3 regions of the Brevibacillus sp. HB1.4B genome follow, and region 2 is predicted to be linked to each of the others. Evidence: riboswitches for the same ligand, from Rfam matches in the RefSeq annotation. Region 2 holds a riboswitch; each other region holds the start of a gene.
What was found. Region 2 has a riboswitch for cyclic di-GMP ahead of ggt (gamma-glutamyltransferase). Riboswitches for the same ligand answer to the same signal wherever they lie in the genome.
Positions count from the first base shown of each region.

Region 1: it holds a riboswitch for cyclic di-GMP, as region 2 does, so the genes downstream of both, HP398_RS19185 (methyl-accepting chemotaxis protein) here and ggt (gamma-glutamyltransferase) in region 2, are expected to answer to the same signal.
Region 3: it holds a riboswitch for cyclic di-GMP, as region 2 does, so the genes downstream of both, HP398_RS17435 (GNAT family N-acetyltransferase) here and ggt (gamma-glutamyltransferase) in region 2, are expected to answer to the same signal.

Region 1 is NZ_JABSUT010000008.1:633-11,597, forward strand. It holds gene cshA (degradosome RNA helicase CshA) at 1-971, opposite strand, end outside; gene HP398_RS19180 (transporter substrate-binding domain-containing protein) at 1,224-2,081, opposite strand; gene HP398_RS19185 (methyl-accepting chemotaxis protein) at 2,197-4,170, opposite strand; cyclic di-GMP riboswitch class I at 4,243-4,343, opposite strand; gene HP398_RS19190 (formate--tetrahydrofolate ligase) at 4,481-6,109, opposite strand; partial or broken gene HP398_RS19195 (FAD-binding oxidoreductase) at 6,257-6,406, opposite strand; gene HP398_RS19200 (leucine-rich repeat domain-containing protein) at 6,498-7,343, shown strand; gene HP398_RS19205 (C39 family peptidase) at 7,408-7,947, opposite strand; gene HP398_RS19210 (hypothetical protein) at 8,513-9,049, shown strand; gene HP398_RS19215 (N-acetylmuramoyl-L-alanine amidase family protein) at 9,073-9,633, shown strand; gene HP398_RS19220 (hypothetical protein) at 9,858-10,601, shown strand; gene HP398_RS19225 (N-acetylmuramoyl-L-alanine amidase family protein) at 10,690-10,965, opposite strand, start outside.
Region 2 is NZ_JABSUT010000007.1:77,302-88,266, reverse strand. It holds gene HP398_RS17965 (alpha/beta fold hydrolase) at 1-685, opposite strand, end outside; gene HP398_RS17960 (energy-coupling factor transporter transmembrane component T) at 702-1,490, opposite strand; gene HP398_RS17955 (energy-coupling factor ABC transporter ATP-binding protein) at 1,492-2,307, opposite strand; gene HP398_RS17950 (energy-coupling factor ABC transporter ATP-binding protein) at 2,304-3,146, opposite strand; gene HP398_RS17945 (QueT transporter family protein) at 3,143-3,748, opposite strand; gene HP398_RS17940 (GNAT family N-acetyltransferase) at 4,228-4,656, shown strand; gene HP398_RS17935 (APC family permease) at 4,727-6,061, opposite strand; gene HP398_RS17930 (glutamine--tRNA ligase/YqeY domain fusion protein) at 6,183-7,850, opposite strand; gene HP398_RS17925 (SET domain-containing protein) at 7,930-8,547, opposite strand; cyclic di-GMP riboswitch class I at 8,797-8,885, shown strand; gene ggt (gamma-glutamyltransferase) at 9,068-10,786, shown strand; gene HP398_RS17915 (methyl-accepting chemotaxis protein) at 10,906-10,965, shown strand, end outside.
Region 3 is NZ_JABSUT010000006.1:348,416-359,380, reverse strand. It holds gene HP398_RS17475 (HAD family hydrolase) at 1-220, shown strand, start outside; gene HP398_RS17470 (hypothetical protein) at 365-925, shown strand; gene HP398_RS17465 (hypothetical protein) at 1,148-1,363, opposite strand; gene HP398_RS17460 (PrkA family serine protein kinase) at 1,722-3,620, shown strand; gene yhbH (sporulation protein YhbH) at 3,691-4,848, shown strand; gene HP398_RS17450 (YiaA/YiaB family inner membrane protein) at 4,905-5,192, shown strand; gene HP398_RS17445 (alpha/beta hydrolase) at 5,302-6,351, opposite strand; gene HP398_RS17440 (methyl-accepting chemotaxis protein) at 6,472-7,962, opposite strand; gene HP398_RS17435 (GNAT family N-acetyltransferase) at 7,955-8,509, opposite strand; cyclic di-GMP riboswitch class I at 8,704-8,787, opposite strand; gene HP398_RS17430 (peroxiredoxin-like family protein) at 8,961-9,623, opposite strand; gene HP398_RS17425 (Crp/Fnr family transcriptional regulator) at 9,708-10,385, opposite strand; gene HP398_RS17420 (DNA alkylation repair protein) at 10,385-10,965, opposite strand, start outside.

The sequences.
Region 1 (10,965 bases), on a different contig from region 2:
TAGCTCTCGGAGTCTTGTGGAATATCAAAGTTAAATACATGCGTTACACCGCTGATGTCCAAGCCACGTGCAGCCACGTCAGTCGCTACCAGTACTTCGATCGTACCTTCCTTGAACTTGCGGAGCACGCTGTCGCGTTTCGCTTGGTTCAAGTCACCATGGATACCTTCTGCACCATAACCGCGCTTGGTCAGGGCTTCGGACAGCTCATCAACTCTGCGCTTGGTTCTACCAAAAATGATAGCCAACTCAGGGGAGTGAATATCCAGCAAACGGCACAGTACATCGAACTTCTGCTTTTCAGCTACTTCCATGTATTCCTGTGCAATGTTTGGCACGGTTACTTCTTTTGCTTTCACTTGAATAATGGTTGGTTCGTTCATGAACTGTTGTGCAATTTCTTGGATCGCTCTCGGCATCGTAGCAGAGAACAACAGGGTTTGACGATTGTCTGGAACCTCTTTCAAGATTTCCTTGATGTCGTCGATGAAACCCATGTTCAGCATTTCATCTGCTTCGTCCAAAATAACAACCTCAATGGCATCCAGACGAATGGTTTTTCTTCTCATGTGGTCCATGAAACGACCAGGTGTTGCTACGATGATTTGTGGACGTTTTTTCAACGCTTTGATTTGACGAGTGATGTCTTGACCACCATAGATTGGCAGTGCAGAGATGTTTTTAAATTGGGCAATTTTATTAATCTCTTCTGCAACCTGAACAGCCAGCTCACGTGTTGGAGTCAAAACAACCCCTTGAATATTTCCGCTTGTTTCATCCAAGCGTTCAATCAATGGAATACCGAATGCAGCTGTTTTACCAGTACCTGTTTGTGCCTGACCGATCAGGTCACGACCTTGCAGTGCTACAGGAACCGTTTGATCCTGAATCGCTGTAGCCTCTTCGAAGCCCATGTTGCTCAACGCTCTAACAATGGAGTGATGTAAGCCAAAATCATTAAAAGTCGCCAATGAATGTCAGTCTCCTTTATCAATACCTTCATCTATAAAATTCTCAAAAAAAAGGGCACTATTCCTTACGATCCGGAACATGCCCTTTTATCCCCGATTGTACGTAGCACCCTAAAGAACATAGCTGTAATCGTACCATGCAATGACTGAAAAAGCAAACTGCATATATACCCAAATTGCCTGATTTTGTGATGCTACCGTTTTTAAAAATAACAAAGCAGCCTAAGATCAGGCTGCTTGTCTGTTATCGGATTATTTTACCCATTTGTTGTAAAGCTCATCGAACTTGCCTTGCAGTTTCATCTCGTCCATCCACAGATCCAGGTAGTTAGCGAAGATGGTGTCTCCACGATGGATCATGTACGCTTTTTCACTCTTCGTGAACGGGTTGTCGGTCAGAGCTGGATACAGGCGGGAATCTGCTTTAGAATACACAATTGCTTCCAGCGTATCTGTGATCATCACATCGTACTTACCACTTGCTACCAGACCAGGAATGTCGAGGTTGTTTTGTTCAACTGTTACAGTTGCTTTTGTCAGATGCTCACGAACGAATTTTTCGTTGGTGCCACCTGGATTCACACCAATGCGCACCTCTGGCTTGTTGATGTCTGCTACACTCTTGTACTTGTCCTTGTCTTCTTTGCGGATGAGTGGAGCTTTACCGAACTGAATGTAAGGATCGCTCATGTGCGCTTTTTTCTGACGGTCTGTGTTGCGCGTAACGCCTCCGACAGCAATATCGAATTTATTTGCCAAGAGATCGTTCATCAGTGTTGGCCAAGATGTTTGGACAAAACGCGCCTCTACTCCCAGGCTTTTTGCGAATTCTTTCATCGCATCGATATCGTAACCTTCGAATTCGTTCGTTTTTGGATTCAAATATGTAAATGGTTTGTAGTCACCTGGAGTACCTACGAGGATATAGCCTCTCGCAATGATTTCGTCCAAACGAGACTCAAACTTCTTCGTTTGCGGTTTTTTAGCAGCTTCAGCAGCTACGGTTGGCACAGGCTTAACCGCCGTTGCGGCAAAAGCACCTGTTCCACCTGTCATGAGCATAGTTGCAGCGAGTGTGCTCGCCAAGATTGTTTTTGTAAATTTTTTCATCTGGTTTCTCCTCCTGTTAAACGGTATGAATTTAGTTATCAGAAACAAACTCCATCATCCCCTAATGGCATCCCCCCTTTCAAAGAAGAGGACTTACAACCTGTCGAGCTGCCTCTTACACAGTAAACCTACCAATTCCTTGCTGTAATTCTTCTGCCACTGCGTTCAAACGCTCGACAGACTGGCCAATTTCCTGGATGGCTTGAAGTTGCTCTTCGGTCGCCCTTGCCACTGTTTGCGCGTCGAGTGAAGCATGTTTTGCAATGTTATGCATTTCATCTACAGAAGCACTCACCTGTTGGGAGCCTGCTGACATTTGCTCAGATGCTGCGGATACTTCCAAAATGTGCGCAGCAACGTTACGGGAAGATTCCAAAATATGCCCGAAGATTTCGCGAACCTCTTCGACCAGTTGAATACCTTGCTGAGCGTTTTGATTGCCCGCGGTCATGACTTCTACCGCGTGACGAGTATCCTGCTGGATTTCTCCGATCAGCATTGCGATTTTGGATGCGGATTCTTCGGATTGATTCGCCAGTTTTTTCACCTCTCCGGCAACCACGGCAAACCCACGTCCATGCTCGCCGGCACGTGCTGCCTCAATCGAAGCGTTCAAGGCAAGCAAATTGATTTGCGAGGTTAACTGACTGATCGTATCGAGAATGCCTTCGATTTCTTTGGAACGATTGTTGAGCTGCTCGATGGCTACTGTCGCCTTCGATGTTCCCTCGCCAATGCTTCCCATCTGGCGAACTGCCTGCTCTACCACAGCAGTTCCTTGCTCTGCCTGCTCTGTTGCTACCTGGGCAGCCTCTGAAACATGTGCAGACGTCTCCGCGATTTTCACGATGCCTGCTGCCATATCATTCATTGACAACGCGACATCCTGCGAGCTGGTGGCCTGCGCCTCTGCTCCCTCAGAAATCTGTGCAATAGACAAACCGATTTGGTTGATGTTTTCCGTCGCTTGTTTAATACCTTCAGATACTTCCTGACTAAAACGCTGTACTTGATCAGACGACAGAGATACGTCTTCGATCAAATTTTTCAAGTGCGATACCGTCTGGTTAAAGTCACGTGACAGAACTGCAATCTCGTCTTTTCCCTCAACCGTTACTGTCTCTTTCAAGTTCCCCTGCGCCACTACATTTACTGCGTGATTCAGACGCTCAATTGGTTTCACCATGCGTACAGCCAAGAAATAAACGAGGACAACCCCAATCGCCAACACGATGAGGGAAATCACCATCAATCGGACTGACAATTGATCGACAGGCGCATGCAGCTCCGCTACGGGTGCAGTGATGTATAGGCCCCAGTTCAAACTGGTAGGAGCATAGGAAGCAAATCGCTCTACATTCTCGTATTTATATTGGGCGATTCCATGATTCCCTTGTTTGATATCTTCAAAAGCTGTCTGAAGCTCAAGAATACCCATGTCGAGAATCGATTCCTTCAGAATGTACTCGCTTTTCGGATGATAAATAAATGTTCCTGTTTTGCTTACTAAAAAGGCGTAACCAGCTTGGCCAAATTTCTCTTCGGACACCTTTTTTTGGATTTCATTGATAGGAATAGTAGAACCGATATAACCGTATTGACGATTGTCCTTCATCAATGGAACGACAAGAGTCACGATGTTATTCCCTGTTCGCTTTGAAATGACTGGCTCGGAGACAACAACCTTCCCTTCCCCTTTGCTGGCTTCCTTAATATGCGGACGATCCGAGATGTCAGTCACTTCTCCCTTGAAATTGATTACTTTCTTACCGCTTAAGTCATGCGAAAAGAAGAACGTCTCAAACTCGGGATTTTCCTTTTGAGCTTCTTGAATAAGTTTCAGGTCCTGTTCGACATTTTGATCAGCCGACATCAGCCCTCCCACCGCATCTACAATACTAATTTTTTCTTGAAAGAAACCATCGATACGTATCGAGAGATTGCTAGCTGACAACTCAGCTTCTTTGTCCAGACTGTCTGCCAAAAGATTGGAAGCACTCCAATAGCTTGCACCGCAAACCGTACCCAAACTAATAACCAACAGCAGGCACAAAACGATAATTAGCTTATTCTTCAAACTATTTTTCATACCGATTCACTTCTCCCTTCTGTTTTTTCAACAAAAAAAAGACTGCCCACCGACAGCCCATCATGACTACGGTATGGCAACCCGGCTGTCCTAGCTGCGAAAGTCATTTGACTTTCGTCCTTAGACCCGTGGCTTTGCGTCCCTGCCTTTCAACAGGTTTGCCTTTGTCATTCCTTGTTGTTTTTTCAGTTAAAGTCCACTTTTTTTCAATCTCACCTTTCATTTCCCATAACTTTTCGCTAATAAACCTCAAAATGGAAAAAAAGCTGACAACCTTTTACAGTTGTCAGCTTTTTGTCAAACTTTTTGATTAGCTTAATCCGATCACTTGCCCATCCTCGTCTACATATAACGATTCCGCAGCCGGCTTTTTCGGGAGGCCTGGCATTGTAACCAAGCTTCCGGTCAATGCGACGATAAAACCAGCTCCTGCTGATATGCGCACTTCGCTCACTTGGATTGTGAAGTCAACAGGTGCCCCCAATAGATCAGCACGATCCGTAAAGGAGTACGGTGTTTTTGCCATGCACACAGGCAGATGGGACATGCCCATTTCTTCTACCTTTTGCATTGTTTTCAATGCCAGCGGCGAAAAGACAACCCCTGATCCACGGTATACTTCTTTCACGACAGTCTCAATCTTGTCTTTAATGCTGAGGTCTTCCTCATACAAGAATCGGAAGGACGAAGGTCGCTCTGCTGCACGCGTCACTTTTTCAGCCAGCTCGACACCGCCAGCTCCTCCTTCTGCCCATACTTTGGAGAGTGCTGCTTCAGCTCCGGCGGCTTGGCATAGCGCAATGACGGCATCAATCTCTGCTTGGGTATCTGTCGCAAAATGATTGATGGCCACCACTGCTGGCACACCGAACTTCTGGAGGTTTTCCAGATGGCGCTTGACGTTTTCGAAGCCTTTTTCCAGAGCAGACAAATTCTCCACTGCCAGGTCAGGTACTTTTACCCCGCCGTTGAATTTCAAGGAGCGAACCGTAATGACCACGACAGCAGCCGATGGAGTCAGGCCTGCCTTTCTGCACTTGATGTCAAAAAACTTCTCCGCTCCCAGATCAGCACCAAAGCCCGCCTCTGTTACGACGTAATCCGCCAGCTTCAAGGCCATCTTGGTTCCGATCACGCTGCTACACCCATGCGCGATATTGGCAAAAGGTCCGCCGTGAATAATGACCGGAGTTCCCTCGATTGTCTGTACGAGATTGGGCTTAATCGCTTCCTTCAAGAGAACGCACATCGCATCGACCGCGTTGATTTCTTCTGCCCGTACAGGCTGATCATCGAAATCGTAGCCAATAATGATATGGTTCAACCGCTCGCGCAAGTCTGCCAGATTCTCACTCAAGCATAAAATCGCCATGATTTCTGACGCGGTCGTAATCATGAAGCCATCCTCACGCGTCATCCCATTGCCGTCACCCAGACCAACAACGATGTTACGCAATGCGCGGTCGTTCATGTCCATTGCCCGTTTCCATACGATTTTCTTTGGATTGAGCCCGCGCGGATTGCCATGGAAAATATGATTGTCGATCATCGCTGCCAACAAGTTATGTGCAGCTGTAATCGCATGAATGTCCCCTGTAAAATGCAGGTTAATTTCATCAGCCGGGAGAATTTGTGCTTGGCCACTTCCCGTTGCGCCTCCTTTGATCCCCATGCAAGGACCCAAGGACGGCTCGCGAAGCGCTGCCATTGTTTTCTTCCCGAGATAATTTAATGATTGTGACAGACCAATCGTCGTGAGCGTCTTCCCTGCTCCCGCCGGATTTGGGTTCATCGCTGTAACAAGAATCAGTTTGCCATCAGGGCGATCCTTCACTTGCTCCCATAGCTCATCTGATAGTTTGGCTTTATACTTTCCGTATAGCTCCAAATGCTGTTCTTCGATACCTGCACTCTTGGCAATTTCAACAATAGACTTCATACTTGCCTCCCTGCCACACCAGAATGTAATGCACCAGTTACCAATCTTCTACATTCTGCATTTTTCCTTTTTCTCCTCTCCTCTTCGACACATTACGCAAAAGAAAAAGCCCACATTCCGACAAACGTTCAGAATGCAGGCTCTCTGTTATTTCCCGAAAATTTTTCCCGGATTCAAAATACCGTTCGGGTCCATCACTTGTTTCATAGCTTGCATGACGTCCAGTGCTTCTCCGTGTTCCTTGCGCTGGTATTTGATTTTCCCGACACCCACACCATGTTCTCCGGTGCAGGCTCCTAGAATAAAAAAAGCGAGAAACCAATTTATGGAATCTAACGTCATACAGTTAATGACAGGATAGCCACTAGGATGTCCTGAAAAATGGGGGATGAATTTGAAAAAGCTTATAACTCTTTTGATCATTTTAGGTGTACTAACTGGATGCGAAGCCAACGAAACGAATTTGAATGAATTGCCGAAAGAACAATCCCAAGCGGAGAGTGTCTCCCCGTTATTATTAGAATCTTTATCTAAATCACTGAATAAGCAAAAGCAGGACATCAAAATGGAGGATTTATTCAATATCGAAGAACTCACATTAGATATAGATAATGTTCCTCTGGAACAAAGAGATGCACCGATTGATTTATCTGTCCTATCTAAAATGAAAAACCTTAAAACGCTATCTTTGAATAGAATCAATGTTAAAGATTATCTATTTCTAAAGGATTTAAGTGAACTAGAATATCTTTCAATCGCTGGTTTTCAGGAAGCTCAGTTACCTGTTTTAAATAACAGTAAACTAATAAGCCTCTCACTGAATGAGGGAGATTTATCAGATTTGAAAATGCTTGAGAATAGTAAATCTCTTCAGCACTTAACCATTCGAAATAATAAAATAACAGCTTTATCATCAATTAAACTACCCCATCTTACTTTCTTAGATGTATCAAATAATCCTATTAATTCGATGAATTTTGTAAAAGAACTACCGAATTTGGAACGTTTACAAATGATGAATGCTCCCATCACAGACATTACATCTATACAGTCTGTAACTAAATTAAATTATTTAGATATAAGAGGCACAAAGGTAACTTCTATAAAACCGTTACTCAGTCTTGATGAATTATCAATTCTGCTAGTTGATCGAAAAAGCATTAGCGACTTAGCTTTGCTGAAAAAAGAAATCAAAGTCGCTGAAAATGGCAATGAAATTAATGATGGAAATTAAGTTTTAAAAAGAGGCTGCCGAGGAAGTCGGCAGCCTCAACCTCTCTTAGACAAGGGAGGTTTCTTTATTTCGTGTAATAGTTGTAGTATTCAAATTCGCCACGTTGATCGATTACATCTTGAAGGTTTTTATTCTTTGAATTACCAGGATCATGAACGAGGAACATAGATGGTGTAATCAGCTCGAATCTCGGGAAGCCATCTACAACTTCTATAAGACCCGAAAATCCTCTGATTGCAACTGTATGATTAGGAACACGTACCATAAGCGGAATATCTTTGTTAATCACACAATCCATCATATCCTTTTTCAACTTTTCGAAGGTTCCGGTGAATTTCCCGCTGTATTTGTGACCATATTTTTTTTGTGCTACAGCCCAATCAAATGGACAATCAGCTCTTCCATTCACTGCTTTTAGCTGTTGCTGCAAGATCTCGGGATCGACTTTATTACCATAGAAAGCGAAAATCATAGCGGCGGATGTAATTACACACCCTTCAACTCTCATCGTATTACCGCAAGAAGTGTAGTTAGAACTCCATTTTTCATCAGCTTGACTCCAATACTGCATATCAAATACTTTTGAATATTGCTTAACTGCCATTTCATTTCCCCCTAATTTTTTGTAAGCAACTATGAATTTGAGTGTCATTGTTGCTTTCATCAATAAAGGAGAAAAATAGAGACCAAATACAACCAGTCTTTGAAAATTATTATAGAGCGGTGTACATGAAAAAGATCTAGTTAGACTTGCTCTAACTGGATATGCGAAATGTCATGAAGAAACCCTATCTGAGACTATCTTTTTCTGAAGAACTTCCAAATACTTTCGCTTATATTTATTTACCCCTTGTTGTGAAATGCCTAATTGCTGTGAACTCTATTATTAATTCATCATTCATAATTTTCACCGTCCCAACATACTAGGTAAATACAACAGGGAAAAAGCAACTATATTTCCATAAAAAATTACATTTTTAATCTCATTCTGGAAAAACGAGGAACGATAGTACGATTGATTGACCTGATTTTTTTGATTTGTGTTATAGAAGCCATCACTTTTCCAACTTATGGATTATATAAATTATGGTAAATTTGGCGTATGGTGGTTATGCATTTGGGTTCATCTTCTCTTCAATAACATAGATGGAATCATTGGAGGTTTAGAAATGAAAAAGAGATTAGTTCTGAGCATGTTTATCCTAATGGCTTTAGGAATGGTAGCTTGTTCTAATGACAGTAACGTAAAAACGTCTCAAGCTGAGATTGAAAAGTTACAAGCTGAAATAGCCCAATTAAAAAACACAAATAAAGAACTTGAAGCCTCTTTGGTTAAGGAAAAACAAAAAAACGAAACTAACGCTCAAATCTACCAAATTCGAGATATCGTTGATCTACAGATAAGAGAAATGTTTCGAGCCATGATGAAAGGTGAGACTGAAAAAGTTAAACAGTTTATTTCCAAAGAAGCTGCTGTAGAAGGAAAGCAATTTGTTTATAAAGCGAATAACGAGGTTATAAGTATTCCGTTCGTAACCGAAGGAAGCACTTTTCGTCAAAGGTCATTCGATATATATAAGGATGGACGCTTTATTACAAATTACGAAGTTTGGATAAACGATGAGACGTACTCTGGAACGCTGGAACTAATGTTCACAAAAGAAGATAAAGAATGGAAACTGAGTAGCCTGCAAGGGGATAGATAAATAATTTTTTTGAATTGAAGTTTTTGGTCGACCCAGGTCATGGCGGTTCAGACGTTGGAGCAATCGGCACTTTGAATGGCGAAGATGTTTACGAGAAAGACTTAGCCCTGTTGTTTGGACAGGCTGTTGCTGAGACCCTCGAAGATTTCGGCGCAACGGTTTACTTGACGCGGGATGATGATAGCAAGGTATCAATTGATGATCGCTGGAAACTGGGACAACAGAAAGATGTGGATGGTGTCATTAGCGTTCACTTTAATTCAGCAGGTTCCACAGCTAAGGGAACAGAATCCATCTATGCTGGAAACCGTTCGCAAGACAAAGGCTTTGCGCAAACCATTCAGCGAGAAGTGGTCAATTCCCTTGGTACACGAGACAGGGGAGTACTTAAAGATTCGGATACACCACGTGGATCACTAGGTGTTCTCCGTTATCCTTCTGGCGGTAACTACCCACGAGCACTGATTGAGGTTGAGTTCATTACTAATGAATCAGCCTTGGAAGACCTCGGTCCAACGTTGGATGAAGCAGCTGAAGATTTTGCTCGTGGTGTCCGTCGTGCAATGCTTGATTATTTCCAATAAAAGCAGCCGTTGATGTTTTGAAAAAGCCCTCAGATTTGAGGGTTTTTTTCGCATAAGAATAAGTATCATCATGCTCCCTGAGCCGCCTACAGGGGCTTCTCAAGGCTTCCTAGGCTCTTCCTTCTTCTCTGCGTTAGGGGGCAGAGGGAAACCTTTTTATGGAAATACACGTCTTATATTTGTCTTCATAATCACGCGTTTATTAAAAGAGGAGTTGATCGATTGTGCACACGATAAAATTTAGGGTGTATCTTTCTTTACTCACGTTGCTTTGTTTATCTCTCTTTGGATGCAATGAGAGAGTCATAGATCATCCAAATGGTTATGTTACATTTGTCGAAGAGAATCCTACGAATCTATTTGAAGATCAGTCCAATTTAGCTGAAATTCGTAGTCCAAAAAACTTTTCAGTCATTGAAGACAAAGTAATGACTATCCATTTTTATGGAGTGCCTGATTACTCCTACAACGTAACAGTACAAGACGATCTGAGTAATATATTGTTTCAGGAAGAAATAAAACCACAGGGTAAAATATTCCAATACATGAGAGAAATCACACTAGAAAAAATTCCCTCAACCTTGCATGGGAAAGTAATTGTATCTGCTAGGGTATCTTCTGAGGAAGCTAAAAATGCCTGGCATACAGAGCATGAAATAGCCTTTAAAACTAATAGTAACGACTGGCTAACCATAGATACCCCTGTTCCCTATACGAACATGCTGGTTGGTGAAGAGTTAGAAATTTCGGGAAGAGTGGGACATCCTGATACATTATCTTATTCTGTGAACGATGGTGTCCAAGATCTGATAACGGGTACGATCAAAGTAAATCAAGATGGAACTTTCCAAACTCGCATTCCGATAAATCAGTTACCTACTAATCACCTAAGTAAAGCTACATTGGCAATAGAAGATGCACAGAAAAATTTTGTCCTTCTTGATTTCTTTATTCGAGAAAAGCCATGAGGTTTGAAAAGGACTGTTTATTAAAAAGAGAAGCCCCTGGGGAGATCCTCCAGGGGCTTCTCTGATGCTATATTCTTTCTAGCATTTTTTATTCAAAATAATCTCGGATACCACGGTAGATACCGCCGGCCATGTCAATTTTGTTGTCGTAGTCAGCAATAAACGCATCGTCATCTGGATTGGACATGAAACCCAATTCAAGCAATGTTGCCGGCATATCAGTATCCCGCAGTACTTGGAAGTTGTCCTTTCTAATTCCTGTACTTCCCCATGTATCGAGGCCGGTATAATCTACGATTCTTGGAAGAATAGCTTCCGCTAGTGCTTTATCCTCGGATTTATAATAGTGTGCCGAGAGACCATT
Region 2 (10,965 bases):
AGCTGTCGTCAGCCAGCAGTAATAGCACGGGGCATGTCAGCTGTTGGAACAATTCCGGTTGGCTATGGACGCTGTACTCTTTGAAATAAGCGGAGAAAGCTTCCCTCGGCAAACGGTATCCGTAGCTGTCGTCTTCCCTTTTCAAAAGCTCGTCTCGCATCCAGCCCTCTGGCATCACTCTCGTACCATACCGCTCTGCGAACTGCCTTTCCGCTTCCTCTACAGAAGAAAAACGCGTGGTTGCCAGCCGCTCGACAACCTTCTCCCTATTGAATCCAGGCACTTCTCCCAAGGAATAATACCCTCCATCCAGCAATACGAGCGACGCTACACGCTTAGGCTCGCGAATCGCAAGCATCTGGGCAGGCACAGCAGAAAAGGACGCTGCGACAATCGTCACTTGTTCAAGCTGTTCTGCATCCAAAAGTTGAATCAAATCCGTTACAATCCGCTCAAACGAAAAGGAACCATGGCTCACAGAATTCCCGTGACCACGGATATCTACCGCAATCACCCGATATCGCTCTGCCAATCGTGGCAGGATGGGCGCAAATAGCAGCTTAGTGTTGCGAATGCCATGCAAAAGCAGCAAGGCAGGTGCATCTGACTTTCCTGTTACGCCGTACTCCAGCGTGCCCTCTTCTACCTGCAAACGATTGACCTGCGAAAACAATGCTTCGTCCATTTTGCCTACCTCCTCACTAAATACGCCCCGGAATCAGCACGCCAATATGATCTGGATGCAGCCTGGCGATGTAAAACAGTGCCGAGACGATACATACACCGGCCACTAGTGTGAGTACTTCTGCTTTTTTCCAGCGTTTGCTACGGTAAAACCGATGCTGACTGTTACGCATGCGAAAGCCTTTCGCATCCAATGCATTGGCAATCAATTGTACACGCTTGAGTGAGTTGAAGATGAGCGGTACGAGCAAGTAGCTGTACTTCCTGATGCGTTCCGGAACATTTCCTTCGCTCGTCGACATCCCTCGTACCATCTGCGCTTCCCGAATGATCGCCAAATCATTTTTGACGAGGGGGATAAAGCGAAAAATGAGCGAGAGCAAATAACTGATCGAAAACGGAACGCCAATTCCGCGAAGTCCCATCGCTATCTCTCTGGGCGAAGTCGAAAACACATAATACATGGACAATAACGCGACATTTGCCAGTCGAAGTCCCATTCCCAATGCCCATAAGACACCGACATCCGTGATTTGCACGGGATAATGGATCAACGGAATGGTGCTGCTCCAGTACGAAGTGCCTACATTGGTAAACGGTAGCCACGTAATCACTGCAAAGCACGAACCGATTCCACCAACCAATATGTACGCCTTAATCATAGAGCGCTCCCAGCCCAGCTTGGCAATCAGTACGATGTTTATCGCCAACAGAACAATTAGCACACGCGGGTCCTGGAATAAAAAAGGGAGCAAGCCCAGCAGCACGAATACAAGCAGCGTGTAGCTCGGATGGGCATTCTTCATCTTAGATCCCCTCTCCCAGCAACTGTTTTTTCATCGCTGTCAGCGTGAGGGGAATCGGGTCGTCGATCCCCGCAGCCTTCCCAAAACGATAAATGGCAGGCGCTTCTACTTGGGCAGCAGCTAATACTTGTGGTTGCGAAAATACGTGCACTGGGTCCCCGTCGCATAGCAGCTTTCCTTTATGCATAACGATCACTCGCTGGGCGTACTCCGCTACCAGACGCATATCGTGCGTGATGACGATGATCGTATGACCTTCCGCGTGTAAATGCCGCACCAGCTCCATCATTTCTTGCATGCCTCGGTAATCGAGACCGGTCGTAGGTTCGTCCAGCACGATGACTTGCGGCTTCATTGCCAAGATCGAAGCCACCGCAATCTTTTGCCGCGTGCCTTTGCTCGAAAAATAGGGTTCTTCGTCACCCTTGTCGGATAACCCTACTGCTGCCAACGCCTCCGCGACAGCTTGCTCTATTTTTTCAGGCGGCCAGCCCATGTTTTTGGGCCCAAATGCTACCTCTGCCTTTATGGTCGAATGAAAGATTTGATGATCAGGATTTTGATAGCAATAGGCCACGATTCTCGATAGTTGGGCAACGCTCATCGTCTTGGTATCGAGACCATTCACTTTGACGGTACCCTGTGTTGGCTTGTATAGACCATTACAATGCTTGGCCAATGTCGTTTTACCGGAACCATTTCCCCCGATGATGGCGACGAATTCTCCCTGTTTCAGTTGGAGCGAAACGCCATGCAGCACCGGCTTTTCCTTTTCATAGCCATACCAGACATCATTAAGTTCAATAACGACACTCACAGGCTTCCCTCCCGAACGAGCCGTGCTTCTTTGTAGTAGAGTGCCAGCTCCTCAACAGTCAGAGGCACACCAGCAGTGGACGCCGACAAGACGCCTTGCTGGCATAGCATGTGATAGAGTCGGATGACATCCGGGACCAATATGCCATGCTCGTCCAACACGTCCACTTGGTCAAAAAATTGGCGAGTTGGCTGGTCCAGAACGATTTTCCCCTCGGCAATCAGAATCATTCGGTCGCAAAAGGCTGCGAGCTCTTCTGTCGCATGGGACGATACCACAATCGTCATTTCTTTTTCCCGCTTCAAACGTGAAAGAAGCGAGAAGACCTCCCGCGCTCCCACCGGGTCCAGCTCAGAAGTAGGCTCATCCAAAATGAGTACCTGTGGGCTGTGGGAAAGAGCGGATGCAATTGCCACCCGCTGCTTTTCTCCCCCCGATAGCTCAAGAGGCGAACGATTAGCAAAGCCGTTCAATCCGATCAGATCGAGTACCTCTGCCATTCTTTTTTCGATTCGCTCGTCCGACCACCCGGCATTCTCAAGCGAAAAGGCAAGCTCCTCTTCGACGGTCAGCCCGATGAACTGCGACTCCGGGTCCTGAAAGACGATGCCTTGCTCGCCATTGGACTCGACACTCCCCACGAAATGTCCACCGTAGTTAGCTGGAATCAGACCCGACATCGTCAGTAGCAACGTCGTTTTCCCTGCGGCAGCAGGCCCGACTACGCCGACTACTTCCCCTGGATAAAGCGCCAGATGAATGTCCGCTAGCGCAGGCTGTGCTCCCTCTTCATAATGCCAATAGACTCCGTTTACTCGCAGCAATGGTTCTGTTTTCACCTTGCGATCCTGCTTTCATTCCCGAGATAGTTAAAATCCTGCAAGGGGCGACCCCGGTATAGTCCAGAGCGCTTCACGAATGGGTACAACAGCTTTAAGAGGATCGGTCCCAGAACTGCCGTTGATATGGCTTGGTTCAAGAACACCGTCGGGATGAAAACAGCAACTACCTCTTTCGGAGTCAATCCCAGTGCAAAATTAACGAGAATCCCGCATGCTACTACTGCCGAGCTGATGATGACTACAAACACGATGTATTGAAAAACGCTTCGTTTTGTTTTCAGGGCAGGATGACTCACAGCAAGTAGCCCGATAAAGCCACCCATAAAATTAGAAAAGAAACCGACCGCGATCGCATGAGGCGGTGCGCTTCCGGTTAACAAATCACTGACCATATTTCCAAAGGCAAGACCAATGCATCCCGGCAAGCCGAATAACATGCCAAAAACGGGCTGAAGGGCATTGGCCGGACGGATCGGTACGGAAGGAATGAGCTTGATATTGGCAAGCATAATAATGGCAACAGCGTAGAGCGCGGCAGTGACGACAATCAGGACGTAATCTACCGTCGTCCACTTCCGCCGGAACAGATTCGAGAGCATCAGAATAACTCCTCCTTGTGTCAAGTGTTAATGTTTGGAATATTCCTGTAGCCAGTTTACTCTCTCTTTTCTGGATCGTCTAGAAGAGGGTGGGTAAAACCATTGGTTCTAGCGGTAGGGTGGGGAGGAAACAGGAGAAAACGCTCAGCTTCTAGGGCCACCAGCTGGGGGATTGACTGCCCGCCTCCATGCAAAAAGCGAAACCGCGTCCAAAGTGGCCGGTTCAGGATGTGTTTCAGAGGTGGACGCTTAAGGGCGTGTTTCGCTTTTTGCATTCCGTCTCGGTCGGTGTCCCTAAGATCTTCGCTTATTTCTCCTGTTTCCTCTGCGAGCTGTTTGCTTTCCCCCTGCTTTCTTAGGGAGAATCGAAATGAATAAAAAAGAGAGAGCCACGTGCGGCGGTGTCTTCCATACACCCTCGTGATATACTAGTAGTCAAACTAATCAAATATTCAAGATAACTAAATAAAGGAGTTATCATGGGACAATATGTAGTCAGAGAAAGCACGAAAGATGAGGCTGAATTTATTGAGCAAAGAATCGTTGAATACAATGAATCGAATGTTCCTTTTGAACTGACCGTTCCTTTTTCAAAAATCAATAAACACGTTCGTGATGAAGATGGCACTATCATTGCGGGAATAAACTGTGTGTACTATTCTTGGAGATGTTTGTACATTGATGCTTTATGGGTCAGAGATGATTTGAGAAAGACCGGATTGGGAAGCAAGCTTCTTCTTGAAATTGAAAACACAGCTAGGGAGTATGGCATTCATTTGATTCATTTAGATACTTTTGATTTTCAAGCAAAGGACTTTTATGTAAAACACGGGTACGAGATACATGGTGTACTCGAGGATTGCCCTCTTTCCCATCAAAGATTTTACCTACAGAAGAGAATTGATTAGCAGTCTAATCTTCCGCAAAAAAGTAGCCCTACATCCAATAATAGATGTAGGGCTCTTTGTCTTCCACATGTTACTCCTCAAACTTCACCATTTCCAAATTGGTTTTTTTGACCTTCACCAGGTACAACAAATAGATCAAGCCTACAAAGCTCCATAGCAAGCCCAGCATCATGGACGTTGTTTCGAGGTTGACCCACAGAAAGGCGATGAACGTTGTCCCGATGGATGGAGACAACACGAAGCCCCACCAATCCTTGCTATGCTTGTTCTTTTGTTTACGGAAATAGTACGCCATTACGCTGATGTTCACAAAGCTAAAGGCGATCAGTGCGCCGAAGTTAATAAAGGAAGTTGCTGTTAACAAATCCATGTACAAAGCGAACAGCATCAACGCTCCGACCAGTAAGACGTTAAGCAAAGGCGTTCTCAGCTTCGGATGTACATAACCGAACCAGCGTCGCGGCAAAAATCCATCTCGTCCCATTGCGTACAACAAGCGTGTCACGCTCGTGACTGATACCAGTCCGGATGCCAGTGTCGAAGACAACGCTGCCGCCAAAAACACCAATTGAAAGATCGTCCCACCGATAAACAGAGCAATCTCCGCAGAGGCCGCTTCTGGATCAGACAATACCGAAACATCAGGAAATAATGATTGCATGAAATAAGAGGCCGTAATAAATAACGCTCCTCCTGCGAGTGCTACGAGCATAATCCCGCGAGGAATCGTCTTTTTCGCATCGACGGTTTCCTCCGTGAGCGTGGTTACTGCATCAAAGCCAAGGAAGGAAAAGCAAAGAATCGACGCACCGGAAAGCAGTGCAATGACAGACATATCCGGTGACAAAAATGGACGCAGGTTGAATACGTGGCCAAGCCCGTCACCTTGCATAAGACCACGGATTGCCAATCCCGCAAATAATACGACGACCACGACTTGAAACAGCACTAGAATCGAGTTAACGGATGCGGTTACCGTTACGCGAAATACGTTTAACCCCGTCACCAATACAATGAAACCAATAATCCACCATGCTGTCGACACGTCAGGAAACACGGATGATAAGTATACTCCCGTCAACAAGGCGTTAATCATCGGTAAAAATAAATAATCTAGCAAAGATGCCCAGCCTACCAAAAATCCTGCATAGGGATGAATCGTTTGTTGCGTATACGTGTACGCGGTCCCTGCTGAAGGGAATAGCCGTACCATCTTTCCGTAGCTTGCCGCCGTAAACAGGATCGCAAGAAGTGTGACTGCATAAGCAGCAGGAACGTGTCCCCCCGTTTCTCCAGATACAATGCCAAAGGTGTCAAAAACGGCCATCGGGGCCATGTAGCCCAGTCCAATTACGACAATATGTCGCAACTTCAAACTACGTGTTAGTTCTGCTCTCCCGTTCACTACCTGTCCCCCTTTATGTAACAGAATAATTATACACGTTGATTTATAATCACGAAAGAAAAAAGCACTGCTGCACACGGGTTCTCCATGCACAGCAGCGCTTGATTTATATACGTATTTCCTATGCTTTTGGCAGTTCAAAGGAACTCTTCAACGATACAATCCGGTTGAATACGAGCTTATCATCTGTCGTATGCTTCGGATCGACATTGAAATAGCCATGACGGAAAAATTGATACTTGTCTTGTGGCTTGGTTTCTTTCATATTTGGCTCCACATAGCCTTGCAGCACTTCCAACGAATTCGGGTTAACGTTGTCGAGGAATGTGCCCTCTGCGTCTTCATCATCCATAATCAATGGCTCGTACAAACGGAATTCAGCAGGAAGCGCATTGGTCGCATCCACCCAGTGAATCGTCCCTTTTACCTTGCGACCTGTAAAACCGCTGCCGCTCTTCGTCTCAGGGTCATACGTGCAATGGATCTCGATCACGTTGCCATCTGCATCCTTCACGACGTCATTGCATTTAATGAAGTACGCGTGCTTCAGACGCACTTCATTTCCCGGGAACAGGCGGAAATACTTGCTCGGCGGGTTTTCCATGAAGTCGTCTTGTTCAATGTAGATTTCGCGGGAGAACGGAATTTGACGATTGCCCATCTCTGGGTTCTCTGGATTAATCTCCGCTTCGAGCATCTCGACTTGTCCTTCCGGATAGTTCGTGATGACGACCTTCAACGGATTCAAAACAGCCATCGTACGTGGTGCCTTCAGCTTCAGGTCCTCACGGATGAAATACTCCAGCATTTTCTCGTCAACCGTGCTGTTAGCGCGCGCTACCCCTACTTCACGAGCGAATGTACGAATCGCTTCCGGTGTATAGCCGCGACGACGGAAGCCTGCGATGGTTGGCATGCGCGGGTCATCCCAGCCGTCTACTACATTCTCATCAACAAGCTGTTTCAGCTTGCGTTTACTCATAACGGTGTTGGTCAGATTCAAGCGGGCAAATTCGTACTGGCGTGGTACACTCTCCATTTCGCACTCGCGGACTACCCAGTCGTACAACGGACGATGATCTTCGAATTCCAGTGAACACAGGGAGTGTGTCACGCCCTCGATGGCATCCTCCAACGGATGAGCGAAGTCGTACATCGGATAGATGCACCATTTGTCGCCCGTGTTGTGATGCGTTGCATGGGAGATTCGATACAGAACCGGATCACGCATGTTGAAGTTCTGAGAAGCCATATCGATTTTCGCACGCAGCACCTTTTCTCCGTCCTTGAATTCCCCTTGGCGCATACGTGCAAACAGATCCAGGTTTTCCTCCACAGATCGGTTGCGGAACGGACTATCTGTGCCTGGCTCTGTCCATGTTCCACGCATTTTACGCATTTCTTCGGGAGACAGATCGTCTACGTAAGCCAGACCTTTTTTAATCAACAGCACCGCACGGTTGTACATCTCTTCAAAGTAATCAGATGCAAAAAACAGCCCATCCCATTCGAAGCCAAGCCATTGAACGTCCCTTTTGATGGCCTCTACGTATTCGATGTCTTCCTTCACCGGGTTGGTGTCGTCAAAACGCAGGTTGGCCTTGCCGGAAAATTCACGTGCCAACTCAAAGTTGAGGCAGATCGCTTTTGCATGTCCAATATGAAGATACCCGTTCGGTTCTGGGGGAAAGCGGGTAATAATTTCTTTTACTTTGCCCTCTTGCAAGTCATCAATCATGATATTGCGGATAAAATTGGATGCCGCTACCTTGTTTTCCAATGAAATCAACCTTTCACTTCACCTTTACATTCCATAATACTGATTCTCTACCCAGAGTTCAACAAAATCGGGTCGTGGACCGACCCGCTCACGTCTTCCATTGCTGCCTCGTTTGCCATTGTGGCCTGCAATACAGATGAATGACAGAATCAATGGCTAAGCGCTGCTCCGTGATCCCTCGAATCGTTTCGAGATGCTTCGGGGAAATCAGATTCAACAACGGCTGTTCAACATGATTGAAACGTTGGAATGCTTCCGCTGCAATCCGATCCCACTGTGGGTAATACCGAAGCAAGTCATCGGGCATTACACGGGAGCGATCCGTGTCAGACTCGGGCAAACAATCAAAAGGTTCATCCAGATTTAACGTTCCATAATCATCGGTCAGCTCTTCGCCCGGAAAAATATCCCGTGCAGCCAATTCCATATCATACATGGTCGGCACACAATTCGCATGAAAGCTGTGGTTCACGTACCTTGCCTTATCCCAACAAAGAATGTACTTTCCGAACTGGTTCTTGAATGAATATTTTTGCACGTCCTGTTTTCGTAATGAGTCAAGTTTTTCCACAAATGCAGGGTCCAATACCTGGTCCAAATTATCCTGTGCCCATACAATCGTTCCTTTTGGGATAAACCTTGTCGCAAACACACCGTACCCGATCTCATCGTTGATATAGCGCAATTCTGTATCGGGATGCATCATGGTCTTTGTTTCACTCCTTGGCTTATGTGCCTTTTTATCATCATAAGCAATTCAGCCCCATGAGGTGTGTGAATGTCTGCGAAAAACACCCCTCCCCATAGCTTTCCTGACTATTTTTCTGGATTAAAAAATTTTTTCTTATTTACCACAAATGGTAAATAGTCTATATTATTGGCAAACGGTGTTTTAGGAACATTTTCCCACAACGATCGCATCAGTAAATGTGTCAATTTTATGCTTCATCCATTGATATCGAAACGGCAAACCCGGGGAAATCCGGCGACGCAAAGCTACAGGGGCTACCTCCGCAACAGCGGACACGCTTGCCAGCTACCGAAGTATTGATGTAGGACGAGACCAATGATCCTATATCATTGGTCTTTTTTTGCGCACATAATGTCTATTTTTGTCTATTTTTGTATGTTTGTGTATTTTTGACTTTTGAAGGAGGTGAGGCAACAGCGGATAGCCGGTTTAATGAATTCATTATTCTATTCATCATGAAGGAGGTTTCATAGGAATGTCATTCTGGAAGAAACTCTCAACCGTCGCGCTGACTGCTGTCATCGGGGTATCAACATTCTCTGGGGCACAAGCTGCTAACCGTCCAACAACGATGTCACCGAACGCAATGGTGACGACTCCTCACTATCTGGCTACGGCTGCGGCCCTGAAGACATTGGAAAACGGTGGAAACGCTGTAGATGCTGCTATTACAGCCGCTTCCACATTAGCTGTCGTCTATCCTCATTACACAACCATTGGTGGAGATAACTTCTGGCTCATCTACAATGCCAAAACAAAAGAGCTGAAGGCACTGAACGGCAGTGGTCGCGCAGGCGAAAAGGCAACCATCGACTATTACAAAAACAAAGGCTACGAAAAAATCCCGTCCCGCGGTTATGAATCGGCAAACACTGTCCCTGGTGTCGTCTCCGGCTGGTGGGAGGCTTACAACTACGCCCATAAAAGCATGGGCAATAGTAAGGTTCAATGGAACAAACTGCTGGAGCCTGCCATTGGATACGCCGAGAACGGATATCCAGTCTCCCCCAACCAAGTATATTGGACGAAATACGCGACAGATCCAACTGACAATAACTTGAAGAATCTTCAACGTTTTGATGGATTCCGTAAAACATTCCTGAAGCCCAACGGTGATCCCTATGCAGCAGGCGAAATTCTCAAACAAAAGGATCTTGCCAATACTTTGCGAATCATTGCGAAAAAAGGCGCTGACGGTTTTTATAAAGGAGAAGTAGCTAAAAAAATCGTAGCAGACATGCAAGCCAACGGCGGATTGCTCACGTTGAAAGATTTTGAGAAGCACACCTCCACTTGGGCAGATCCGATTTCGGTAGACTACCGCGGATATAAAGCGTACAACGTTCCGCCTAACTCCCAAGGCATGGCATCGCTCTCTATTCTTAATGTTTTGAATAACTTTGACCTCAAGAGCATGGGTGAAGGAACACCCGATTACTATCACACGATTGTGGAAGCTACCAAACAGTCTTTTGCTGACCGTGACAAATGGCTGACTGACCCTGCCTTTGTGGATATCCCTGTGGATGAGCTGTTGTCCAAGCAGCACGGGAAAGATTTAGCTGCGCGCATTGATATGAAGCAAGCTGCCAAATCCGTAGAACCGCTTGATCCAAAAGGCGATACAACCTGGTTCGGGATCGTCGACAAAGATGGAAATGCCGTGTCCATCATTCAGAGTCACTATTTTGACTGGGGTTCCGGCATCGTAGCGAAAGATACGGGCATCCTTTTGCAAAACCGCGGAAGCTATTTCTCTTTGGACTCCAAACACATCAATCACTTGGAACCAGGAAAACGTACCTTCCACACCATTAATCCAGCTATGCTCTTTAAAGGGGACAAGCCTTATCTTCTCTACGGGACACAAGGGGGAGAAGGACAGCCGCAAACGCAAGCCGCTCTCGTCACGCGTATCGTCGACTTTGGTTTCAGCGTACAAGACGCAATCGAAGCACCAAGATGGCTGCATGGACGCAACTGGGGATCTGATTCCAACAATCTCAAGGTGGAAAGCCGCATCCCTCAAGACGTCCTGGACGAGTTAATAAAACGTGGGCATCCAGTCGAAAAGCTGGAAGCAGCCTATACCGATACGATGGGACAGTCCGGCGCAATCCTGATTGACCCGCAAACCAATGTAAAATTTGGCGGTGCTGACCCTCGCGGTGAAGGCGCAGCAATGGGATATTGATATTTTGTCAGACTGCTGAGTTAAACTCAGCAGTCTACCTGTATTATATTTCCTTGTGGCAGACCGCTTTTCACAAAGAAAGAAATATCTCAATCACGGATTAGGAGCGGAAAAATCCTATGTTTTTGTTCAACAAACTCAGGAACAAAATGATCCTTTGGTTTCTCGTCGTGGCCGTC
Region 3 (10,965 bases), on a different contig from region 2:
TGAGATTTGCCAAAAGCTCGGGGTTGAACCGACAGACTGTGTCATGGTCGGGAATCACATGCAGGAGGACATGGTCGCATCCAAGCTGGGGATGAAAACGTTCTTGGTAACCAATTGGATGGAAGACCGTGGGGAGCCTCAGTATCCGGTAGATCAGCGGGGATCATTAGAAGAGCTGTTTACGGCGATTTCTGAGAAAAGCGGTGTGTTTGCGCGTTAAGAAATGGCCATGAAAGAATAGGCGAGAAGCAGGCTGTCCGTTTGAAAAAATGGTCAAGCCTGCTTTTTCACATACTTTTCCCAAAATCATCAGGTAGGCTAGGGGTGTACGATCACGTTTTACATAATAAAGGAGGAAATCTGCATGAAAAAACTTGTTTCGTCTCTGGTGATGGCTACCTTGTTGTTTAGCGGTATCTCTGGAGTGACTGCGGCGGATACAGCAGCGGATTCTACGGTTAAGCACTCCAAAGCGGAGAAAAAGGAAGAAAACAAAGCAAAACTGAACGCGAAGGCTGCTAAGTGGGGCGTAGAAACCACGGATAAAACAAATAAGGAAGTAAAAGCAGCCATTCAAGAAGCAAAAGCAGCAAAGAAAGCAGAAAACGCTGAGAAAAAAGCGGCAAAAGAAGCGAAGAAGCAAGAACAACTCGCCAAGCTAAATGATAAAGCTGTGAAGCTGGGCGTTGATACGGCAGGTAAAACGGCGAAGGAAGTAAAAGCGGCTATTAAAGAAGCAAAAGTAGCAAAAAAAGCAGAAAACGTTGAGAAAAAGGCAGCAAAAGAAGCGAAGAAGCAAGAACAGCTCGAGAACCTGAAAGAAAAGGCGGCCAAGTGGGGCGTTGACACAGCAGGTAAGAGCACAAAAGAAATCAAGGCTGAAATCGAAGCGAAGAAAGCAGAAAAGAAAGAGAATAAGAAATAACAAGAAAACAAAAAAAGCAGGTTGCCACAGTAGGCAGCCTGCTTTTTTCCCCTGGATGCTTCTTACATGTTCCAGGTTTTGTCTTCGTTGTAGCCCGCTGTCAGCATGAAAAACAGAAAAGCTCCGAGGACCAATGCTACGATAAATGTACCCACGTTTGACAGCTCCTTTCGTAAACAAACTACTCCCATTATAGCGTAGCCTGCCCACTTTGCAAACGAATTAAAGCTGTTGCGCCCTTGTGAGTGACAATTTTCGATAGTCATACACAAGCTTCAAAAAAGCACTTAGCGCAATATATACACTCAGTTTCTCACCAGTATCGAGTTCCATCCCTGTCACTGCTTGGTAAATGAATATCGCAAGAATCACCAAGCTCGCGATGCCAGTTAAATAAAGTCCTTTTTTCACTTGAATGCGTTCTGCTTGAATATCCATGATCGTTCCTCCTGTTATTTTACGCCAATCCGTCTTGGCCTCCGTGTATGTTGCTTATGATTGTATTTTACAGGGGAGATGGGCTTACAAACCATCGAATCAACTTACAGCTACGCACGGTAAACCTTACAATTCCGTAATCTTCCAAGCTGTTAAAAAGCAATGTGACGGATTTTTTATGGGAAGATTGCTGAAACTTGTGCAGATGTCTCGCATACACATATGTAAAGGCTGTAAGAGCCTGTTGGCAACCGGAGAAAACGGCTTGCACGTGAATGCGTGACCGCAGGCGGACATATACATGAGAGTACATTGTCGTTGGGAAGAGAGAGGGGCTTAAGAGGGAGGAGTGTCGAACATGGACATTTTAAAACGGATCGCTGAGCACCGGGCCCGCGAAGAAAACCTGATGTGGAGAGGAACATTCGCCGAATATTTGCAACTGGTACGTAAAAATCCGCAAATTGCCCAAACGGCGCATTCACGCGTCTACAACATGATTAAAAGTGCGGGGGTTGAAGAGAACGAGGACGGCTCACGTTCGTATCAATTTTTTAGTCGGGAAATCTTCGGACTGGATCGTTCTGTTGAGCGCCTAGTGGAGGAATATTTCCACTCGGCTGCGCGTCGTCTGGATGTCCGCAAACGCATCTTGCTCTTGATGGGGCCTGTCAGTGGCGGTAAGTCTACGCTCGTGACGATGCTCAAACGAGGACTGGAAGAGTATTCACGGACGGAAGACGGAGCGATCTATGCACTTGATGGCTGCCCCATGCACGAAGAACCACTTCATCTTATCCCGCACGAGCTGCGTCCAGAGGTGGAAGAAGAGCTGGGAATCAAGATTGAAGGAGAATTGACACCCTATAACCGGATGAGGTTGGAAACCGAATATGGAGGGTGCATAGAGGATTTCCCTGTTCACCGGATTTTGTTTTCCGAAGCCAATCGTGTCGGTATCGGTACATTTAGCCCTTCTGATCCGAAGTCTCAGGATATTGCCGATTTGACGGGGAGCATCGACTTTTCGACGATTACGAAGTACGGCTCTGAGTCCGACCCGCGTGCGTATCGTTTTGATGGGGAGCTGAACAAAGCCAATCGCGGATTGATGGAGTTTCAGGAAATGCTGAAATGCGACGAGAAATTTTTGTGGCATCTCCTGTCGCTGACACAGGAAGGAAACTTCAAGGCAGGTCGTTTTGCCCTCATTTCTGCAGATGAACTGATTGTTGCGCATACAAACGAATCGGAGTACAAGGCTTTTATTGGGAATAAGAAAAATGAGGCGCTGCAATCTCGGATTATCGTCATGCCGATGCCGTATAATCTGCGTGTCAGTGACGAAGAAAAAATATACGCAAAATTAATCAAGCAATCCGACTTGGGGCATGTGCATATTGCACCGCATGCGCTCCGGTCAGCAGCAGTCTTTTCTATTATGACCCGCCTGAAAGAATCGAAAAAACAAGGGGCCGATCTGCTGAAAAAGATGCGGCTGTATGACGGTGAATCGGTGGAAGGCTTCAAGGGAGCCGATCTGGAAGAACTGCGTAACGAGCATGCCGATGAAGGAATGTCCGGTATTGATCCGCGTTATGTCATCAACCGTATCTCCAGTGCACTGATCCGCCGCGACACTGAGTGCATCAATGCGCTTGATATTCTGCGGGCGCTTAAAGAAGGCTTTGACCAGCATCCATCTATCACCAAGGAGCAGCGGGAGAGGTATATGAACTTCATCTCTATCGCGCGCAAGGAATACGACGAGCTGGCGAAAAAAGAAGTGCAGAAGGCGTTCGTCTACAGCTACGAAGAGTCGGCAAAAACGCTCATGGATAACTATTTGGACAATGTGGAAGCTTATTGCAACATGAATAAAATCCGTGACCCCGTTACAGGTGAGGAGATGGATCCAGATGAGCGCCTGATGCGTTCCATCGAGGAGCAAATCGGCATCTCGGAAAATGCCAAGCGGGCCTTCCGCGAAGAAATTCTCATCCGTATCTCGGCCTATGCGCGTAAAGGGAAGCGTTTTGACTACAGCACGCATGATCGCCTGAGGGAAGCTATCGAGAAGAAGCTGTTTGCCGATCTAAAAGATGTCGTCAAAATTACGACCTCGAACAAAACGCCGGATGAGCATCAGCTCAAGAAGATTAATGAGGTCACCAAGCGTCTTATCGAAGAGCATCAATATTGCCCCGTTTGCGCAAATGAGCTGCTGCGCTATGTGGGTAGCCTGTTGAACAGATGACAGAACTTTGGCGACATGAGGAGCACGTCATATTCGGCGCAGATTGCGCCAGTTGCTAGGAGGAGACGGCATGAAAGATGAATCATCGTTCATTGTCTCCCGGGAAGACTGGTCGCTGCACCGCAAAGGGTACCAGGACCAAAATCGACACCAGGAAAAAGTGAAAGAAGCGATCAAAAAAAATCTCCCCGATCTCGTTAGCGAAGAAAACATCATCATGTCGAATGGTCGGGAAGTTATTAAGATCCCTATTCGCTCCCTGGATGAATACCGATTGCGTTTTAACTTCCAAAAGGGAAAACATGGCGGTCAAGGTAAAGGAAACAGTAAAGTAGGAGATGTCGTCGCCCGTGACGGCGATCCGGCGCAAGGGCCAGGAAAGGGTCAGGGAGCGGGTGATCAGCCAGGTGTAGACTACTACGAGGCTGAAATCAGCGTAGAAGAATTGCAGGAGATGCTTTTCGCCGAGCTGGAGCTGCCGAACCTTCAACAAAAAGACGAGGAACAAATCGTCGTGGAAGAGACTCGGTTCAATGATGTCCGGAAAAAAGGCTTGATGGGCAACATTGATAAAAAACGTACGCTGATTGCGGCCATCCGCCGAAATGCGCTGGCAGGCTACAGTGATATGGAGCTGGGGATCACCGATGATGACCTGCGCTTCAAGACGTGGGAAGAGATCATCAAGCCTCATTCCAATGCTGTCATTATTGCGATGATGGATACGTCGGGAAGTATGGGCGTGTTTGAAAAGTATATTGCCCGCAGCTTTTTCTTCTGGATGGTACGTTTTCTGCGCACCAAGTACGAAAAAGTCGAGATCGTCTTCATTGCCCATCATACGGATGCGAAAGAAGTAACGGAGGACACCTTTTTCTCGAAAGGGGAAAGCGGGGGGACGATCTGCTCCTCTGCCTACAAAAAGGCGTTGGAGATCATCGATAGCCGCTACCCAACATCGCAGTACAACATTTACCCGTTCCATTTTTCCGACGGCGACAACCTCACGTCTGACAATGAGCGCTGCGTAAAGCTGGTGAAAGAGCTCATGGAGAGATGCAACATGTTCGGCTATGGCGAAGTGAATCAGTATAATCGTCATTCAACCCTCATGTCAGCGTATCGCCACATCAAAGAGCCGAAATTCATGCATTGTGTCATTCGGGAAAAGGGCGAGGTATACAAGGCGTTGCGTACTTTCTTTGGCAAGAAGGAAGCTGTGAAGTAATCATAGTGGCAACCGGGCGAGAAATCGTCCGGTTGACTTATGTGAGGGGTGTTACTATGTATCCACAAAAGCATCGGATGCGCAACACGGGAGCCTTCACTTTCTTGGCATACTTTACATTGGGGGCAGGTGTACTGCTATTTTCCATCGGTTTATACAATGCAACAGGTCTTCAGCTGCACGAAAAGGGGTATTATATCGCATGTATGCTTCTGGTAGCAGTTGGATCGATTTTGACGCAAAAAGTAGTGAGAGATAATGCAGAGGATCGAACAATTATTGAGGAGCAGGAAAGAGAATTTAACTTGAAGGTATCGAAAGCGGAGAAAGAAACGCCGAAATAGCCCAGATGGTGTATGGTTTAGGCAAGGAAATGTTAAAGTTGTTCATCATCGGGTATTCGCTCCATTTTGGTGGGGAGGAAACCAATGGATCGCAAAAAAACCGCCAGGGTCATGCCCTGACGGTCTTTCGAATGAGCGCTACAAACTCCTCTGCCTTTTCAATGTGTGGAGAGTGCCCCACATTTTCCATGACTATCTCCTGATAGGAACCACCAGCGCGCTGATATTGTTCGAGGACGTCACGAATTTGGGAGACCATAGGCTGCGGAGGATATTCGTCTTCCCCTGGCCATCCGGGGACATAGCCAAGCTTGCCCAGTGTACCGAAATCAGCAAGCGACTGATTGGAGATAATGGCATCATCCGCACCGCGAATCCATAAAATCGGACACTTCGGCTCCATCTGGACAATACCGGACAAATTTACGTATTTGGGAGAAATCGCATTCGTAATCCCTGTTGTCCCAGGAGCAACACCGGGCCAATCGTTTACGTATTCAAAGGCACCAGGGTAAAAGCCCTCTCCCGTTCTCGTAGAGAGTATCGCGCTCACATAACGGTCTTCCTGCTCTGGGCCAACCTGGAACGGGGGATTGAAATAAAGCTGATTCATGACATTGCGAGGACTGGAGGGAGATTCATTACTCATATCTTTGGCTGCTATCCTTTTGACCAGCTCGGAGTTGACAGCTCCTCCACCTGAGCCTGAGAAGCTGCTGTAGCACGGGGTGCCAGCTATATCCTTGGTTCCACCAAAGCCGTAAGGAGACATGGGGGCGATTAGAATCAGGGAGCGTACTTCCTGCGGGTGATCGATGGCAAACTGCATCACGATCCCACCGCCCAACGACCAGCCGGCAAGATGGACGGGTGTTGGCAAGTCCAATGCCCGAATAAACGAGTGAAGGTCATCCGACCAGTCTCGCAAACCGCGTGTTGCATCGATGGGCAATGCTTCACTTGCTCCATAGCCACGCATATCAGGTGCGTACACACGGTACTGGTCACATAGAGCCGCTATGGTATCATCCCAGAACAAGTTGGCTGATGCATTGCCGTGAATGAGGAGGAGCGGTTCTCCTTCTAGTACGCCAGCTGTCAGATAAGAAACGAGCAGTCGATCGGTCTGAATCGTTTTTGTTTCGATTCGTGCATCCATCAATGATGTGCTCCTTTCATTGTATAAGATTATAAATATCAGAATATTTACATTATATATCCATTCGGTTACAAAATGAGAAAAGAAAACAACCGCCCGTGAAAGGCGGTTGCAGGAAGGTTACATATGGAGACCACGCATCTGTTGTTCGATTTTCTCAAAGCCGCCAGAAACCTTAACGACTTCGTCTTTTTGTTCAGAAACGAGAACAAGCACTTCTTCCAGGCTCTCTTTGTTCTTGTCGGTAATATCTGCGTTGACTTCAACTTTTGCGCCGACTTCTTGAATCATACTGTGAACATGGATAATGAACTCTTGCAGGTTTTTCGTTTTATCCGCAAAGTTTTGCATGTAGTTGTCTACATTGGTGAACATTTCTTGTACTTCAATGATGCCCTCGCTATTTTTCTCAAAAGAAGTCTGTGACTCAGAAATCATATCTGATACGAGCTTCATTTTTTCGCGAATGGTCATGAGCAGGTTCGAGATCGACTCAGAGGATAGCTTGGAGGATTCAGCCAGCTTGCGTACTTCATCTGCTACGACAGCAAATCCTCGGCCGTGTTCGCCTGCGCGAGACGCTTCAATCGTGGCATTGAGTGCCAACAGATTGGTTTGTGCAGAAATCTCGGAAATGGTTTGAATGATTTTCCCGATCGATTCGGTTTCTTTATTGAGCTCTTGAATCAACTGGTTTGTACCTTGGATATCCTTGATGAATCGTTCAAAGTCATTGCCGATGTTGCCGATGCGTTTGCCGCTCTCATTAGTGGCTTCTTTGGTCGATTCAACGTAATCATGCATCTCCGTAACAGAACGGGTCATGTCCTCCACTTGCAGATTCGTAGAGCTCATTTCCCGACGCAGCTCGTCCGTATTGCTGGTCTGAACCGTAAAGGACTCCATAATGTCTTGCAGGGAAGCGACGGTTTCGACTGCGCGAATATTTACACCGTCCGTCACCTTGTTCAAATTCTCTTGATAGTCTTGCATAGAGGTGAGTGATTCATTGATCTGATCCAGAACACGTTGCAACGATTCCTTTGAGGCAATCGCTTCTTGTTTTTGTTGCTCACTTTCCTCTTGCAGCTTGTTATTGAATACAGCATGCATCATGCTCGTGACAGAGACGAAGCAGAAGGTAAGCAAGAAGTACATCAGATCAAGGTTGTTTGTCGAATGGAAAATCGTTTCTCTCTGTGTCAGGAAGTAGTAAGAGACAATACCCAATGTCGATACAATCGTCAAAATATTGATGAGTCGGTCTTGATAAATCCCCATGACTGCTACAAAGAACATAATGGTCATGATATTGATCATATGCGGGTCCAGTCCAACTACGATGAACATAAAAATTCCGATTACCGCGAAGTTGAAAAACTTCATGAAGGGCGCTGCTTTTTCACGGAACCTCGGGCGATTGGAGATGTAAGTAAAAGGTGCCAGTACGCCATACAAAATACCCAGTATCGTGAAAACGAATGTGTACGATACGCCTAGAAAAAGGTTTAAGACCTGAACTACCGTAATAATACTTGCGAATACGATTACGACCCAATTGTTTCTTCTTCTCAATAGATCAATGTTATCCATGTTATCCATGTTACCCACCTACCTCGACTTTTACTTGGTTGGATGACGACGAATTGTACCAGGAATATTTCGGATCGTGCTTATTGTCATAGACATCTTTTAGATGGAAGAGGGTCGGAATGGCATCGGCCCCTTTGTAAAAGACGATATCTTTGGTCTGAGTCGCCTTTACTTGATACTTCTTGTTAATGAACGTAAAAAAAGTCGGATCTGCTACCCCGATTGCGTGGGTATAACCGTGCTTTTCAGCGTAATCTATCATCAAGCAAATTCCTTTTTGCCCTAGTTGTCCGCGGTATTTCGGCAAAACAGCGAGACTGTCTACCTCCATTACTTTCATATCTTCTGTAACAACATCCTGAAAAAGTGATTTCATATAAGCACTTGATTTGGAAAAGGGCGTCATTTCAAATGTTCCACCTGCTTCCCCATCTTCGGCAAGTAAGAGGAACTGAGCCGAGCCTTCTTTCGCATGCTCCATCTCGAAGCCCATGCTTGTCCATACTGTTTCTTTGATTTCATGAAATTTTGCTAACTCTTGTACGGTTTCTACTTGTTTGTACATAACTTCTCCACTCCATCATTTTCTCTGATTGAACCATGTTGTGTATGTTTGACGTCACTAAAGTTATGTTTTTCCATCCGATACGATAATGAAAGTGCTTTCATCCTCCTTTCAAAAATGTAAACACAAAAAAAGGCCGTTCCATCGAAATGGAACAACCGAAGCTACCAACATCGAATAAATGGTCTCAAGATGATGGCAACCCGGCTATCATGGTCAAAGACTGTAGACCCGTGGTTTTGCGTCGCCACCTTTCGATGACTTTGCCTTTTGCATTTTTTAGCAGAAATTGTAAAGATGTGTCGAATTTTGCTAGACATAATCATGCAAAATATAAGCCAAAAGATATATTCTTGTCAAGTTTTGGTAGGGAAAATAAACTAATTGTTCATAAAGCATAGACGTAGAAAAAACCAGTTGTGTGATCAACTGGTTCTTCGTTATATAAGCGTTAGGTTAGGGTACGCAGAATGTCTAAAACTTCACTAGGCTCCATGCGTTTTTTGTAATCAGGATCTAAGCCTGCTGAACGGATTACGCCCTGGTTGTCGAGGATATAAGTAGCAGGTATGGGGAGTGTCCATGAATCTTCGCTATTAAAACGATGGAGATCAATATCCAATGATCGGTAGGTATCATGTAAAAAATCAGGCAGTCTGAATCTGAGTTTATATTTTTCTGCTACTTGGTTATTGGTATCGCATAACACGGGAAAGCTCAGACCGTTTTTCTCTTGCATAGTAAGAGAGTGTGCAGGAGATTGTGGACTAATGGCAAACAATTGGGCACCCAGAGAGGTTATCGTATCGATCTGTTTTTGGTATGCTTGCAGCTCCAAATTGCAGTAGGGGCACCATGATCCACGGAAAAATGTGAGGACGACGGGACCTTTTCCGATTTTTTCCGACAAGGTAATGGTCTTGCCAGTGTGATCGTTCAACGAGAAATCAGGTGCAATCGAACCAATCGGCAAGCCCTTTGCGTGTCCAGAGGTCCGCAGCTCCTCGATTGATTTTGTAAATGCATCTGTTACTTCACGAGTGAGGAGGTCTGCTATTTGAATGGTTGTAAAATCCAGCTCTTCGCGCAGGCTCTGAAAATGTGGTTTATCCATATGTCGTTCCCCTCTTTTTCGAAAGAATAGTAAAAGCCATAGCTTTACGATATCTTTCTTTTGGAGGGGAAGATGTAACCTGGATTACATTCTCTTCAAAATTTCGTCCCGATGAATGGAAATGGATTTAAAGCCTGTTTGAATTAGTTCTTCTCTTACTAAAGCACGTAATGCTACCGTCACAGCTTCCCTGGATGCCCCGACAAAATGGGCGAGTTCTTGATGGGAAAGAGGTAAGTCAATTTGTTGAAATGCCGAACTGTTAGGAGTGCCAAATTGATCGGCAAGCCTTACTAATGTGGAAATAATGCGATCTTGTAAAGGGAGAAGAGCAAGATTTTCGGCTGCCTGGCTGATCGAAACCATTCTATCGCTAATGATCTTCATGATCTTCATCATCAGTTGCGGATGTTCGATTATGTAGCTCTCAAATTTTGCTTTGCTCATTTTACAAATGAGGCAGTCTTCGATGGCTTCTATATACATCTCCCGTGTACCTAATGAGAGGAGATCCACTTCTCCAAACACATTGCCTTCCCCGAGGATATCGAATGTGAACTGCCGCCCATCCCGATTTACTTTATATAAACGTACTTTCCCCTGTTTGATGAAGTAAAAGCCCTCTGAAAAAGTTTCTGGTGTTTGAATGCACGTATTTTTGGGAAAAGGGGATAAGGAGGTTAATTGATCGATTAAGCGCAAACTTTCCTCGGATAATGAATTTAACAAATAAAATTGAGATAAATAGGTGATTTGGTTCATCATTTCTGTTCGGTTTGGGTCTTCAGAATCGTTCTTTTCGCTTTGGTGACAATTCTTTTCGTTTCCTTTGTATCAGAGATTCTTAACCAATCGTCACAAAGCTGCGTCACCCAGTCAGGTTGTGATTTACTCGCATCGTTCAACCAATTCCCAACAGAATCTTGAACATATTTGGATGGATCTGACTTCACTGGCGTAAGCAAGGGCAGACAGCGAGCAGGCTCATTTTTCAATGTGTCAATATGCTTGCACCAGACCCCTCGAGGGCGTGTAGCTTCTACCGCAAAGCGGCGAATATTTTCGTCAGTATCAAGTACCCATTCGCTCAGGAGGTGAATGGAATGGTTCAGATCATGCACGAGAGAATCTCGAATTGCCATCCATGCTATCTCTCTCACTCCAAAATGATGATCTGCCGAGAGTTTTCTTATTTGCCTTAGCTTTTCTTCGAGCGATAAGCTGTTGTCCAAACCAATGATATAGGCACTCCAGCAACGTACACTGTCTGACTTGTGGGTGGCCAACGATAGGAAAACGGGAGACGTAGCTGTGGGTTCACCCGATTTGTGTAAGATCGCAA